One region of the Hafnia sp. CBA7124 genome, then DNA from elsewhere that is predicted to be linked to it. Evidence: predicted binding sites of a transcription regulator. Region 1 holds the regulator's gene; the other holds the start of a gene.
What was found. Region 1 encodes CRP, which controls carbon source genes, mostly activating them, when cyclic AMP is high. Its sites were predicted from a motif close to ATGTGANNNNNNTCACAT; they were not measured.
Positions count from the first base shown of each region.

Region 2: a site for CRP is predicted at 2,930-2,947, ahead of cytR (DNA-binding transcriptional regulator CytR). Genes of this name have one in related genera too.

Region 1 is NZ_AP017469.1:4,174,772-4,180,751, forward strand. Features, by position in the region: gene CPY98_RS18990 (amidohydrolase) at 1-293, opposite strand, end outside; gene CPY98_RS18995 (MFS transporter) at 309-1,514, opposite strand; gene CPY98_RS19000 (LysR substrate-binding domain-containing protein) at 1,706-2,617, shown strand; gene CPY98_RS19005 (OsmC family protein) at 2,623-3,030, opposite strand; gene crp (cAMP-activated global transcriptional regulator CRP) at 3,360-3,992, shown strand; gene CPY98_RS19015 (YccS/YhfK family putative transporter) at 4,036-5,980, shown strand, end outside.
Region 2 is NZ_AP017469.1:105,234-111,213, reverse strand. Features, by position in the region: gene CPY98_RS00555 (phosphoethanolamine transferase CptA) at 1-69, shown strand, start outside; gene rpmE (50S ribosomal protein L31) at 193-408, opposite strand; gene priA (primosomal protein N') at 667-2,862, shown strand; gene cytR (DNA-binding transcriptional regulator CytR) at 3,142-4,170, shown strand; gene ftsN (cell division protein FtsN) at 4,236-5,216, shown strand; gene hslV (ATP-dependent protease subunit HslV) at 5,303-5,833, shown strand; gene hslU (HslU--HslV peptidase ATPase subunit) at 5,845-5,980, shown strand, end outside.

The sequences.
Region 1 (5,980 bases):
CCAGAATGCGTTGAGGCAAAAGGCTCTACGCTCTCTTCCTGAATCGGCAATGCATCAATATCAGCACGTAGCGCATAGCGAGGGCCACTCAATGCCCCGACTAAATCAACCACCACGCTGTTATTCGTCGGGCGCGATATCGAAATGTTCTCTACATGAGACAGTTCTTCGGCAATATAGTCGGCTGTTTTCTGCTCTTGGAAGGAGAGTTCAGGGTTTGCATGAATGTGCCGACGCCAACGAATAACATCCGGCATAACAGATAACAACATAGCATCAAGTTCACGTTTCATCGTACATCTCCCCTGTTACGCAGTTTCACGAACTGGGCTATAGGTTTTTCCTGCCAGCGGCAGGATCACCAGCCCAGAGACAATCATGACCACAACCAGAAAAACAAAAGTTGAAAAATAACCTTGGCTCATCTTCACCAGATACCCCATGGCAATCGGCGCAACAAAACCGCCCAAGGTGCCACCGGTGTTAATAATCCCCATCGCGGCACCCATGACGTCAGTCGGTAAACGTTTCATCGGTAAAGTGAAAACGGTGACAAACGACGCCATGAGGAACACATAGCCGAAGAATAAAAACAGGCTGGCCGAAATAGCCGAAGATGTGGCGTAAACCAACCCAATACAGACCGCGCTCAGCAACGAACACGAACAAACCACTTTGTGCTCTTTACCCTGCATGTATTTGCCAACGAAATAGCCGGTGCACAAAGACGAAATCCACATCCCCAGACCGCCCGCCGCGGCCACTAAGCTGGATACGCCCAACGGCAGCCCACGGTTTTGCACCAAGAATTTAGGCAGCCATGCCATCAGGCCGTAGGACGGAATGTTCAAACAAAAAATGGCGATAAACAGCAAAATAACGATAGGGCTTTTCAGCAGCTGGCGATAAGGCCCGCTTTTCTGCTGGGTAGAAGATGTTGGCCATGCCTTCTGTGGATTTGGCACCAGCCACAAAATGCAGCCCGAGATGATAAAGGCCAAAATACCCAACGAAGCAAAAGACCCGCGCCAGCCAATATGTTCAAGACAATATACCGCCACCAACGGGCCTAACGTCATCGCCAGCCCCGCCGAGGACAGCAGAATAGACTGCGCAAAAGTGCGCTGTTCAACGGTGAAATTTGCCGTCACCGCTTTCGCACAGGAGGTCGGATAGCCCGCATGTCCCATTCCCGCCAGAAAACGAAACGTCAGCAATAAACCAAAAGTGAGCCCCAGCCAGCCGAAGCACATGGCAAACCCACCCAGCAGAAAGAGTGAGCTACACAAGACTTTTTTGAATCCAAAGCGATCGTTCAGCCAACCGGCGGGGATCTGAAAAATGGAATAGGCGAGAAAAAAAACGCCGGTGATATAGCCTAATTGCTCAGGCTGGAGGGAAAACTCCCGCTCGATAGGCAACAGAGCAAACCCCACCACGGTTTTGTCGATATAAACGATTGCGTAGCCGATAAACAATAAGAAAATCATCAATGAACGGCGCTGAAATTGCATAGCCAAACTCCTCGCTGAACGGCGTCAACCCTGACAGAGGCTCAAACGCATAGGGGTGCTTATGTGATGTGCATCACTTTCTTTTTATTAACTGCGCGCCAGATGGCATTGATGAAAATATCGTCTTTACCCACACCGTGTAAGATGTCATTTTTTTTGGGGTGATGCTTTTTATTGATAGGGGAAGCGCGGTGAAATATCTGCCAAAAATTCAGCAGCTAAAAACGTTTCAGGAAGTGATTCGTCGAGGAAGTATTCGCGCCGCCGCGCGCGCGTTAAACCAGTCACAGCCTGCAATAAGCAGAGCGATCAAAGAATTGGAACATACGCTGAATACGCAGCTTATCTTGCGTGGAGCTAAAGGAATGATGCTGACTGAAACAGGAAGCGCGTTTGCGGCACGCTCGCAGCTTATTTTGGAAGAATTACAGCGAGCGGCAGATGAAATTGAGCAGATAAGCCAATATTCTCAAGGTTCAGTGTCTGTAGGCTTTTCATCGCTGATTGCGCTAACCGTGTTTCCTCAGGCCGCTGATACCTTTAAGTCTCAGTTTCCACAGGCCAATATACACGCCAAAGAAGCGCAGCTCTCGACGCTTCTACCGGCCTTGCGTGAAGGGCGACTCGATTTTGCCATCGGCACGCTAACAGTCGAAACTACGCCAATAGATCTGGTACGTGAGCCGCTATTTGAATCGCCCTTTTGCATTATCGCTCACCGCGACAACCCATTTTCTCAGGCTAAATCGTTAGAAGAGCTGAAGCACGCAAAATGGCTGATACCTGAAACCGATATGGGCTACTACCAGCAGCTAGAATCAGCCATGGGGAATTTTTACCACCAGCTTAGTCAATCACCGATCCGAACGGACTCCGTGGTGTGCGGATTAAGCATGGTGCAACAGGCACAATACCTCACCATCGTGGCCCGGGCGATGCGGGAACCGCTGGGATTAGGCAATACGCTCTGTGCATTGCCTATCGACGATTTACCCACCGCCCAGTATTGCGTGTTCTATTCACAAAAATCGCCGCTGACCTTAACGGCGCGGCGATTCTTGGATTTATTACGTTGGGAATGCCAAAACTATGCTTGGGAGTAAAAACGTTACTCAACCACGATAGTTTCAAAGCTGTGAGTAATATTCACCGCTTGACCCAACATCAGCGCTACCGAGCAATACTTCTCGGCCGATAAGGCGACTGCGCGTTCAACGGCTTTATCAGTCAGTCCTTTGCCGGTAACCACGAAATGCAGATTGATGTGAGTAAACAAACGAGGGGCTTCTTCGCGGCGCTCAGAGGTTAATTTTACTTCACAGTCGCGCACGTCCAGTCGCCCTTTCTGTAAAATAGAAACCACGTCAATCGCGCTGCATCCACCCGCAGACATCAGCACCATTTCCATTGGGCTTGGTGCTTTATCGCCAGCGTTTCCATCCATAAGAATTTGATGCCCTGAAGCGGATTCACCCAGAAAAGTCATCCCTTCAACCCATTTCACTCGTGCCTGCATGTTTATCACCCCTTTGGTTAAATTTTGGCATCAGACTACGCTTTCTATAAAAAACAGGCAATCAGAGGCCTCACTTCTTGATGCTGAAGCGAGACAACACAAGACACCTGCACAAAGCTGTGCTACAAACTATGCCGAAATGGATCTTTATGGATTGAAACGGGTATAGATCAATAACTCTAGGAAATAATTACCTTAGCCTATTACTCTATATCTCGATTATGAAGTGCTATACAAGTTAATAAGCAAAGCCCCGTGCCACGATAAGCACACTGTCAGGATCAGTATCCCGATATTAGGGCAGCGATAACAACAGAGGATAATAGCGAATGGTTCTCGGCAAACCGCAAACAGACCCGACTCTTGAATGGTTCTTGTCTCATTGCCATATCCACAAGTATCCGTCCAAAAGTACCCTGATCCACCAAGGTGAAAAGGCTGAAACCCTGTACTACATCGTTAAGGGCTCCGTTGCTGTATTGATTAAAGATGAAGAAGGCAAAGAAATGATCCTTTCTTATCTCAATCAGGGCGATTTCATTGGTGAACTAGGCTTATTTGAGGAAGGGCAAGAACGTAGCGCCTGGGTTCGTGCAAAAACCGCCTGTGAAGTGGCTGAAATTTCTTACAAGAAGTTCCGCCAGCTCATTCAGGTCAATCCAGATATTCTGATGCGCCTGTCTGCTCAGATGGCTAGCCGTTTACAGGTTACCTCTGAAAAAGTCGGCAACCTTGCATTCTTGGACGTAACCGGTCGTATCGCTCAGACCCTGCTGAATCTGGCCAAACAGCCAGATGCCATGACTCATCCAGATGGTATGCAGATCAAGATCACTCGTCAGGAAATTGGCCAGATCGTTGGCTGCTCCCGTGAAACCGTTGGTCGTATTCTGAAGATGCTGGAAGATCAAAATCTGATCTCCGCACACGGAAAAACCATCGTCGTTTACGGCACTCGCTGATAGATGACGCCCGTGTAGCCCTGCTGCACGGGTTTCTTTAGCTATGTGGCGGCGGTTCATCTACCACCCGGAAGTCAACTACGCACTGCGTCAAACGCTGGTGCTGTGTCTTCCTGTGCTATTCGGCCTGTTGATAGGTAATCTACAACTTGGGCTGATGTTCTCTTTAGTTCCCGCCTGCTGCAATATCGCCGGGCTCGATACTCCGCATAAACGCTTTATTAAACGATTAGTCGTTGGCGGCAGCTTATTTGCCTTCAGCAGTTTTCTGCTACAGCAATGCTTACTCTGGCAAATTCCCCTACCGCTGATCATGCTCGGTTTAGCCTTGTTGCTTGGCGTTAACGGTGAAATTAGCCCGCTACACGCACGGCTTATGCCTGCCGCGCTGGTTGCCTCTATTTTTACCCTGAGCATGGCGGGAAGCGTACCGATCTGGCATGGGCCACTGCTGTATATTGTCGGCACTATTTGGTATGGCGCTTTCACCTGGTTTTGGTTTCTGCTGTGGAAAGGGCAACCGATCCGCGAGAACCTCAGCCAGCTCTACGTTCAGCTTGGCGACTACATGGAAGCCAAATACAGCCTGCTAACTCAGCATATCGATCCTGAAACCGCGCTGCCTCCGTTGCTACAACGCCAGCAAAAAGTGATGGATCTTATTGCTCAGATCTATCAGCAAATGCACATGCTATCGTTGGTGCATAATCCTGAATACAAACGCCTGCTGCGCTATTTTCAGGTCGCATTAGACTTGCAAGAACACATCACCGTTAGCCTGTCTCAGCCTGATGAAGTGCAGAAGCTGGTCGAAAAAAGTCAGGCCGAGGCGATATTACGCCGCAATGCTCAGGTCATTACCGAGCGACTTAAAACGGTTGCCGACGATATTTTGTATCACCGTTATCCCCAACATTTCTCGATGGATAATGAGCTATCGGCGCTAGAAAAACTGTCTAATCAGCACCCAGATAACCCCGTTGGCAAATTCTGTTATTATCATTTTAGCCGTGTGGCTCGCCTGCTAGAGCGCCAACGCCCACTATATCAACGCAATCTGATGTCCACTCAGCAGCGGCTTCCCTTCTGGCCTGCGCTGCGCGCCTATCTTTCGTTGAAGTCGGTAGCACTGCGCAACGCCGCACGATTAGGTATTACGCTGGCTGCGGGCAGTAGCCTCGGCATGTTATTCCATCTGCCAAAGCCCTATTGGGTTTTGCTGACCATCATGTTGGTGATTCAGAATGGCTATAACGCGACGCGCGTTAGGATCCAGCACCGTGCGCTAGGCACCTTTGTTGGGTTAATTGTTGCCGCAGGACTACTGCAGCTCAACCTACCGTTGAACGTCACGCTTAGCTGCATGCTGGTAATTACCATCGCGGCTTATTTGGTGCTCAGGAAAAACTACGGTCTGGCCGTGATCGGTTTCACCATCACGGCGGTGTACACGCTTCAGCTGTTACAGCTTAACGGATTACATTTCTTGGTTCCGCGCCTCATCGATACGGTTCTCGGTTGTATTCTTGCCTTTGCCAGCACCATCTGGCTGTGGCCACAGTGGCAAAGCGGCTTGCTGCGCAAAAATGCACATCAGGCATTGGAGGCCTACCAAGACGAACTGCGCCTTTTACTGTCGCCTGAGCCAAAAACGTCCGCGCTGGCCTATGCGCGTATGAAAGTGAATCAGGCACACAATGCCGTCTTTACTTCGCTGAATCAGGCGATGCAGGAACCGGGATTTGACTCACGTTACTTAACGGATATGCGCCTGTGGATCACCCACAGTCAGTTTATCGTTGAGCATCTCAATGCCATGACGATCCTCGCACGCGACCACTACATGCTCACCGAGAATCTGGCACAGGATTATTTACAGCGTTGCGAAATTGCGTTGCAGCTTTGTCAGCAACGTTTGGAACATGATGGTCCAACGCTCAATGACAACGCCGCCGTATTTCAGTCTGACGATCAAGAAACTAACGGTA
Region 2 (5,980 bases), 520 kb from region 1:
CCGTATGCGAAGAAAGGTCTGCACGATTACGACAAATTGCCGTATGGCGATCAGGTAGGTAATCAGTAGTAGGTCATCACTAAAAGTAAAAAGCCTCTTCTCGAAGAGGCTTTTTTATTTGTACGCCTATTTCACTGAATTTTAGGCAACAAAAAAGGCACCCTTAGGTGCCTTTTTCTTGAGCAAAAAGAATTACTTCTTAGTGCCTGGTACGCTGAAACGCTTGTTGAAGCGGTCAACACGACCACCGGTAGCAACATCACGCTGCTTGCCAGTATAGAACGGGTGGCAGTTACCACATACGTCCAGGTTCAGGTCGTGACCTGCGGTAGAATGAGTTTTAATCACGTTGCCGCAAGAGCAAGTTGCAGTGATTGCAACGTAGTTCGGGTGGATACCTTGTTTCATGGGATAACCTCAGTTAAGGCCGCGTCGCTATCCAGCCCTATTCCGCCAGACACCACGCGTGGTTGATAAATTTGGTTTGATAAAAAAGACTATCAAAGGCGGCGAATTATACAGAGATAAAACATCCACCGCAATCGAATTGCAAGTGGCTTTATTCATCTTCTATTACGACACGTAAAATCAGCGATATCAATTAAACTGATTCACTCCCCCCTCCCTGCATGTAAACTACGCATACATTTAGAAGCAGGATAAAACATGTCGGTCGCTCACGTAGCTTTACCCGTTCCATTGCCACGCACCTTTGATTACCTTCTGCCCGCAGGTGTGAAACCCGCCGTGGGTGTAAGGGTCAGTGTGCCTTTTGGACAGCGTAAAATGATCGGCATTATCACCGGCGTCAGCGAGCACAGCGAACTTCCGCTCGAAAATTTAAAGTCGATTCACCATATCATTGACGATGAATCGCTATTTTCCTCCCGCATGTGGCACATGCTGCGCTGGGCGGCAGACTATTATCACTACCCGATCGGCGAGGTTTTATTTCATGCGCTGCCGGTGATGCTACGTCAGGGGAAACCCGCCCAGCATGGGCAACTCTGGCAATGGGTGATCACGGAACAGGGCAAAGCGACCCTACCTGAAACACTCAAACGCGCCCCCAAGCAGCAGCAAGCGCTCGCCATGTTGTTGCAGCGGCCTCTGTATCGCCATCAGGTCGTTGAATGCGATCTCACCGATGCCGCACTACAAAGCATCAAAGCCAAAGGGCTGGCCGAGTTACGCGCTGAGTCGCCAGAGCTTCAAGACTGGCGTAAAAACTATGCGGTAAACGGTGAGCGCTTAAAGCTCAACACTGAACAAGCCACCGCCGTGGGCGCGATTCGTAGCGAAGACAACCAGTTCAGCGCATGGTTGCTGGCGGGCGTCACCGGCTCCGGCAAAACCGAAGTTTATTTAAGCGTCATCGAAAATATTCTCGCACAGGGCCGCCAAGCGCTGGTTTTAGTACCTGAGATAGGACTCACCCCGCAAACCATCGCCCGGTTTAGAGAACGGTTCAACGCCCCGGTAGATGTGCTTCATTCTGGTTTAAACGACAGTGAACGCCTCGCGGCTTGGCTGCGGGCGCGCAACGGTGAAAGCGCCATCGTTATCGGGACGCGCTCAGCGCTGTTTACGCCCTTTGCTCGCTTAGGCGTTATCATCATTGATGAAGAGCATGATAGTTCTTATAAGCAGCAGGAAGGCTGGCGCTACCACGCGCGTGATTTAGCCGTATTCCGCGCACATCAGGAAGATATCCCTATCGTGCTGGGTTCGGCTACACCCGCATTAGAAACATTGCATAACGTTGAGTTGGGTAAATACCGTCGTTTGCGGCTCACGCAGCGAGCGGGAAACGCAAAACCAGCCACCCAACACTTGCTCGATTTAAAAGGCCTGCCGCTAAAAGCCGGTCTTGCACAGCCCTTGCTGCAACGAATGAAACAACACGTTGACGCCGGTAATCAGGTGATTTTATTTTTAAACCGCCGAGGTTTTGCTCCAGCGCTACTGTGCCATGAATGTGGCTGGATTGCCGAATGTCAGCGCTGCGATCATTACTACACCCTGCATCAGCAGCAGCACCATTTGCGCTGCCATCATTGCGACAGCCAAAAGCCAATCCCGCGCCAGTGCCCACAGTGTGGCACCACCAATTTAGTGCCTGTTGGATTGGGAACGGAGCAATTAGAAACCGAGCTCGCGGCGCTTTTCCCTGACACGCCGATTACCCGCATTGACCGCGATACCACCAGCCGCAAAGGCGCATTAGAGCAACAATTGGCTGAAGTACACCGCGGTGGCGCTCGTATCTTGATCGGCACCCAAATGCTGGCGAAGGGCCATCACTTTCCTAACGTCACGCTGGTAGCTTTGCTTGACGTAGACGGCGCGCTGTTTTCCGCTGACTTCCACTCTGCCGAACGTTTTGCCCAACTTTATACGCAGGTATCGGGCCGCGCGGGCCGCGCGGGAAAACAGGGCGAAGTCATATTACAAACCCATCACCCAGAGCACCCTTTACTGCTGACACTGCTTAACCAAGGCTATGACGCGTTTGCCGAGCAGGCCTTAAAAGAGCGCAAAAGCGTATTTCTTCCCCCGTATACCAGCCACATCATGGTACGCGCCGACGATCACGATAACCAAAATGCACCCCAGTTTTTGCAACAATTAAGAAATCTATTAGAAGCCAGCCCGCTGCGTGATGAGTCATTCTGGATTCTAGGGCCGGTACCCGCGCTGCAACCCAAACGCGGAGGACGATTCCGCTGGCAGTTGCTGCTTCAACATCCGTCTCGTGCCCGTTTACAGAAAATTGTTAAAGGCACACTGCCACTGATTGGCACGTTGCCAACGGTGAAAAAAGTAAAATGGACAGTGGACGTTGACCCTACCGATAACTGATCTGCCTTGATGAGAAAGGCCATCAGACAGAGAGATAAAAATGATGATTTGCGATCCCGATCTAAAAAATCTATCTAGGTCACATTTCTCATGCAAATTAGGTAACAACAGCAGGGTGCATTCTGTTTAAAATGTGATCCATATGGTAATTCATGAACTGGTATGAGCATTCCAGACAATAAAATTTGGGATGACGCAAGGAAGCTGGTTTTCATTCAGTAAAACAGGACGAGCAACACTCGCCGCGTCGGCGTTTCGCCAGACGCAAGGAGAACAGCGTTGGAAGAGAAGCAAAGCATGTCTGCTGCCACCATGAAAGATGTGGCTGAACACGCCGGTGTCTCAACGGCCACCGTTTCACGAGCATTGATGAACCCCGAGAAAGTCTCTGCATCTACCCGCCAAAAAGTTGAACAGGCCGTATTAGCCGTTGGTTATTCTCCGCATGCGTTGGCCCGCAGCGCCAAGCGAAATGAATCGCGCACGATTCTGGTGATTGTGCCTGATATCTGCGATCCTTTTTTTGCCGAAGTGATCCAAGGCGTAGAACGCACCGCCGCTGAGCATGGGTATTTGGTTTTGCTAGGCGACTGCGCTCAGCAACAGCAGCAGGAAAAAACCTTCGTTAATCTTATTATCACTAAACAAATCGATGGCATGCTGCTGCTCGGCTCGAACGTTCCTTTTGATGCCAGCAAAGAAGAACAGAAAAATTTGCCACCGATGGTGATGGCCAACGAGTTCGCTCCCGAACTTGAACTTCCAACTGTCCATATCGATAACCTCACCGCAGCCTTTGAGGCCGTGCTCTATCTGCATGAGCTAGGTCATCATCGTATTGCCTGCATTGCAGGTCCTGAAAGTATGCCGCTGAGTAAATATCGCCTACGTGGCTATATTCAGGCATTGCGCCGCTGCGGTATCGCCGAAGAGAAAAGTTTTGTTGAGCGCGGCGACTTTACCTATGAGGCTGGCGCACAGGCTATGCATAATCTGATGTCCTTGCCACAGCCACCAACGGCGATTTTCTGCCATAGTGATGTGATGGCGATTGGCGCGCTTTCTCAAGCCAAGCGCATGGGATTACGCGTACCCGATGACGTTTCTCTGGTAGGTTTCGACGATATCAAGCAGGCGCAGTACTGCGATCCTCCACTGACCACCGTTTCTCAACCACGCTACCAAATTGGCCGAGAAGCGATGTTATTGCTGTTAGAACAGCTTCACAGTCGCTCTGTGGTGAGCGGTTCAAGACTGTTAGACAGCGAATTTATCGTCAGAGGAAGTACATCTGCGCCGAAACGCTAGTTAAATTGGGATGAGTTCAGTAACATGGCGCTCTTAATTCAAAATCACGATGTAGCGAAAAGACAGTGGCACAAAGAGACTATGTGAGCCGGGGCCGCTCATCAGGAGCGAAGCGCAAAACCAATACCCGGAAAAAGAAAAAATCATCTCGGGGTATCTCTAAAACCATGGTGGTTGTCGCCTTGGGGGTTTTAGTGACTTTCGCTGCCGGCCTTTATTTCCTGACTCACCATAAGCCAGACAGTGATGAACTGTTACCGACGCAGGCCAAACATGCGGGTAATGGTCTTCCTCCAAAACCGGAAGAGCGCTGGCGTTACATCAAAGAGCTTGAGAATCGTCAGGTTGGCGTTGCTACGCCTACAGATCCCACCAGTAGCGCAGCCACTGCACCTACGCAGCAGCCACAGCTGACCGCAGAACAGCGCCAGCTTCTCGACCAAATGCAGTCTGATATGCGTCAGCAGCCAACTCAGCTGTCTGAAGTGCCGTATAACGATCAAACGCAGATTGCACGTCGCGCGCCGCAAAATAGCCGGATGCCGGATCAAACCTATACCCAGCAACAGCCGGTCACGAGTTCGCAGCCACGCAATCCGTTCTCTCAGCAAAATACGGCACCTTCTCAGCCTCGCCAAACCACCACTGAACCGGCACGTCCTGTGCGCACAGCACCACCAGTGCAAGCGACTCAGCCACCGGTTCAGCAGCCGCACAAAGAAAAACCGGCTCCGGTGACAAGCGTGGCAGAGCAACCTGCACCAGCAAAAGAGACCAAAACAGAAAAAGCGGCTGAGAAAGCACCTGAAAAAGAAAACGCGCAGAAATGGATGGTGCAATGTGGTTCATTCCGCAGTACCGATCAGGCGGAATCAGTCAGAGCCCAGCTCGCCTTTGGCGGCGTAGAAAGCCGTATTACCGCTGGCGGTGGCTGGAATCGCGTTCTGTTAGGCCCATACACCAGCCGCGCTTCAGCAGACAAAATGCTGCAACGATTGAAGGGTGATGGGATGTCTGGCTGTATTGCCCTCTCCGTCGGGGGTTGAAAAGCAAAATATCCCCCCCATCTATCTGACAATGCCCCCACACAAAAGTGTGGGGTTCTTATTTCGTCAGCTACGGGGGTCTGCTCGTGACAACAATAGTAAGCGTACGCCGCAACGGTAAAGTGGTGATCGGTGGTGATGGTCAGGCGACCATGGGCAATACCGTGATGAAAGGTAATGTTCGTAAAGTGCGTCGTCTCTATAACGACCGCGTTATTGCCGGATTTGCTGGCGGCACCGCAGATGCCTTCACCCTGTTCGAACTCTTTGAACGTAAACTGGAACTGCATCAGGGACATTTGGTTAAAGCCGCCGTTGAGCTTGCCAAAGACTGGCGCACCGACCGCATGCTGCGCAAGCTCGAAGCGCTGCTGGCCGTCGCGGATGAAAACGCCTCCCTCATCATCACCGGCAACGGTGACGTTATTCAGCCTGAAAATGATTTAATCGCGATAGGTTCCGGCGGCCCTTATGCTCAGGCAGCCTCTCGCGCATTGCTAGAAAACACAGAACTGAGTGCCCGCGAAATCGTTGATAAAGCGCTGGGTATAGCTGGTGATATCTGCATCTACACCAATCAGTTCCACACCATTGAAGAATTAGACTCCAAAGCGTAAGGACTCCAAACATGTCTGAGATGACCCCACGCGAAATTGTCAGCGAACTCGACAGCTACATCATTGGCCAACACTCGGCAAAACGCGCCGTGGCAATTGCCCTGCGTAACCGCTGGCGTCGTATGCAGCTCAACGATGAGCTGCGTC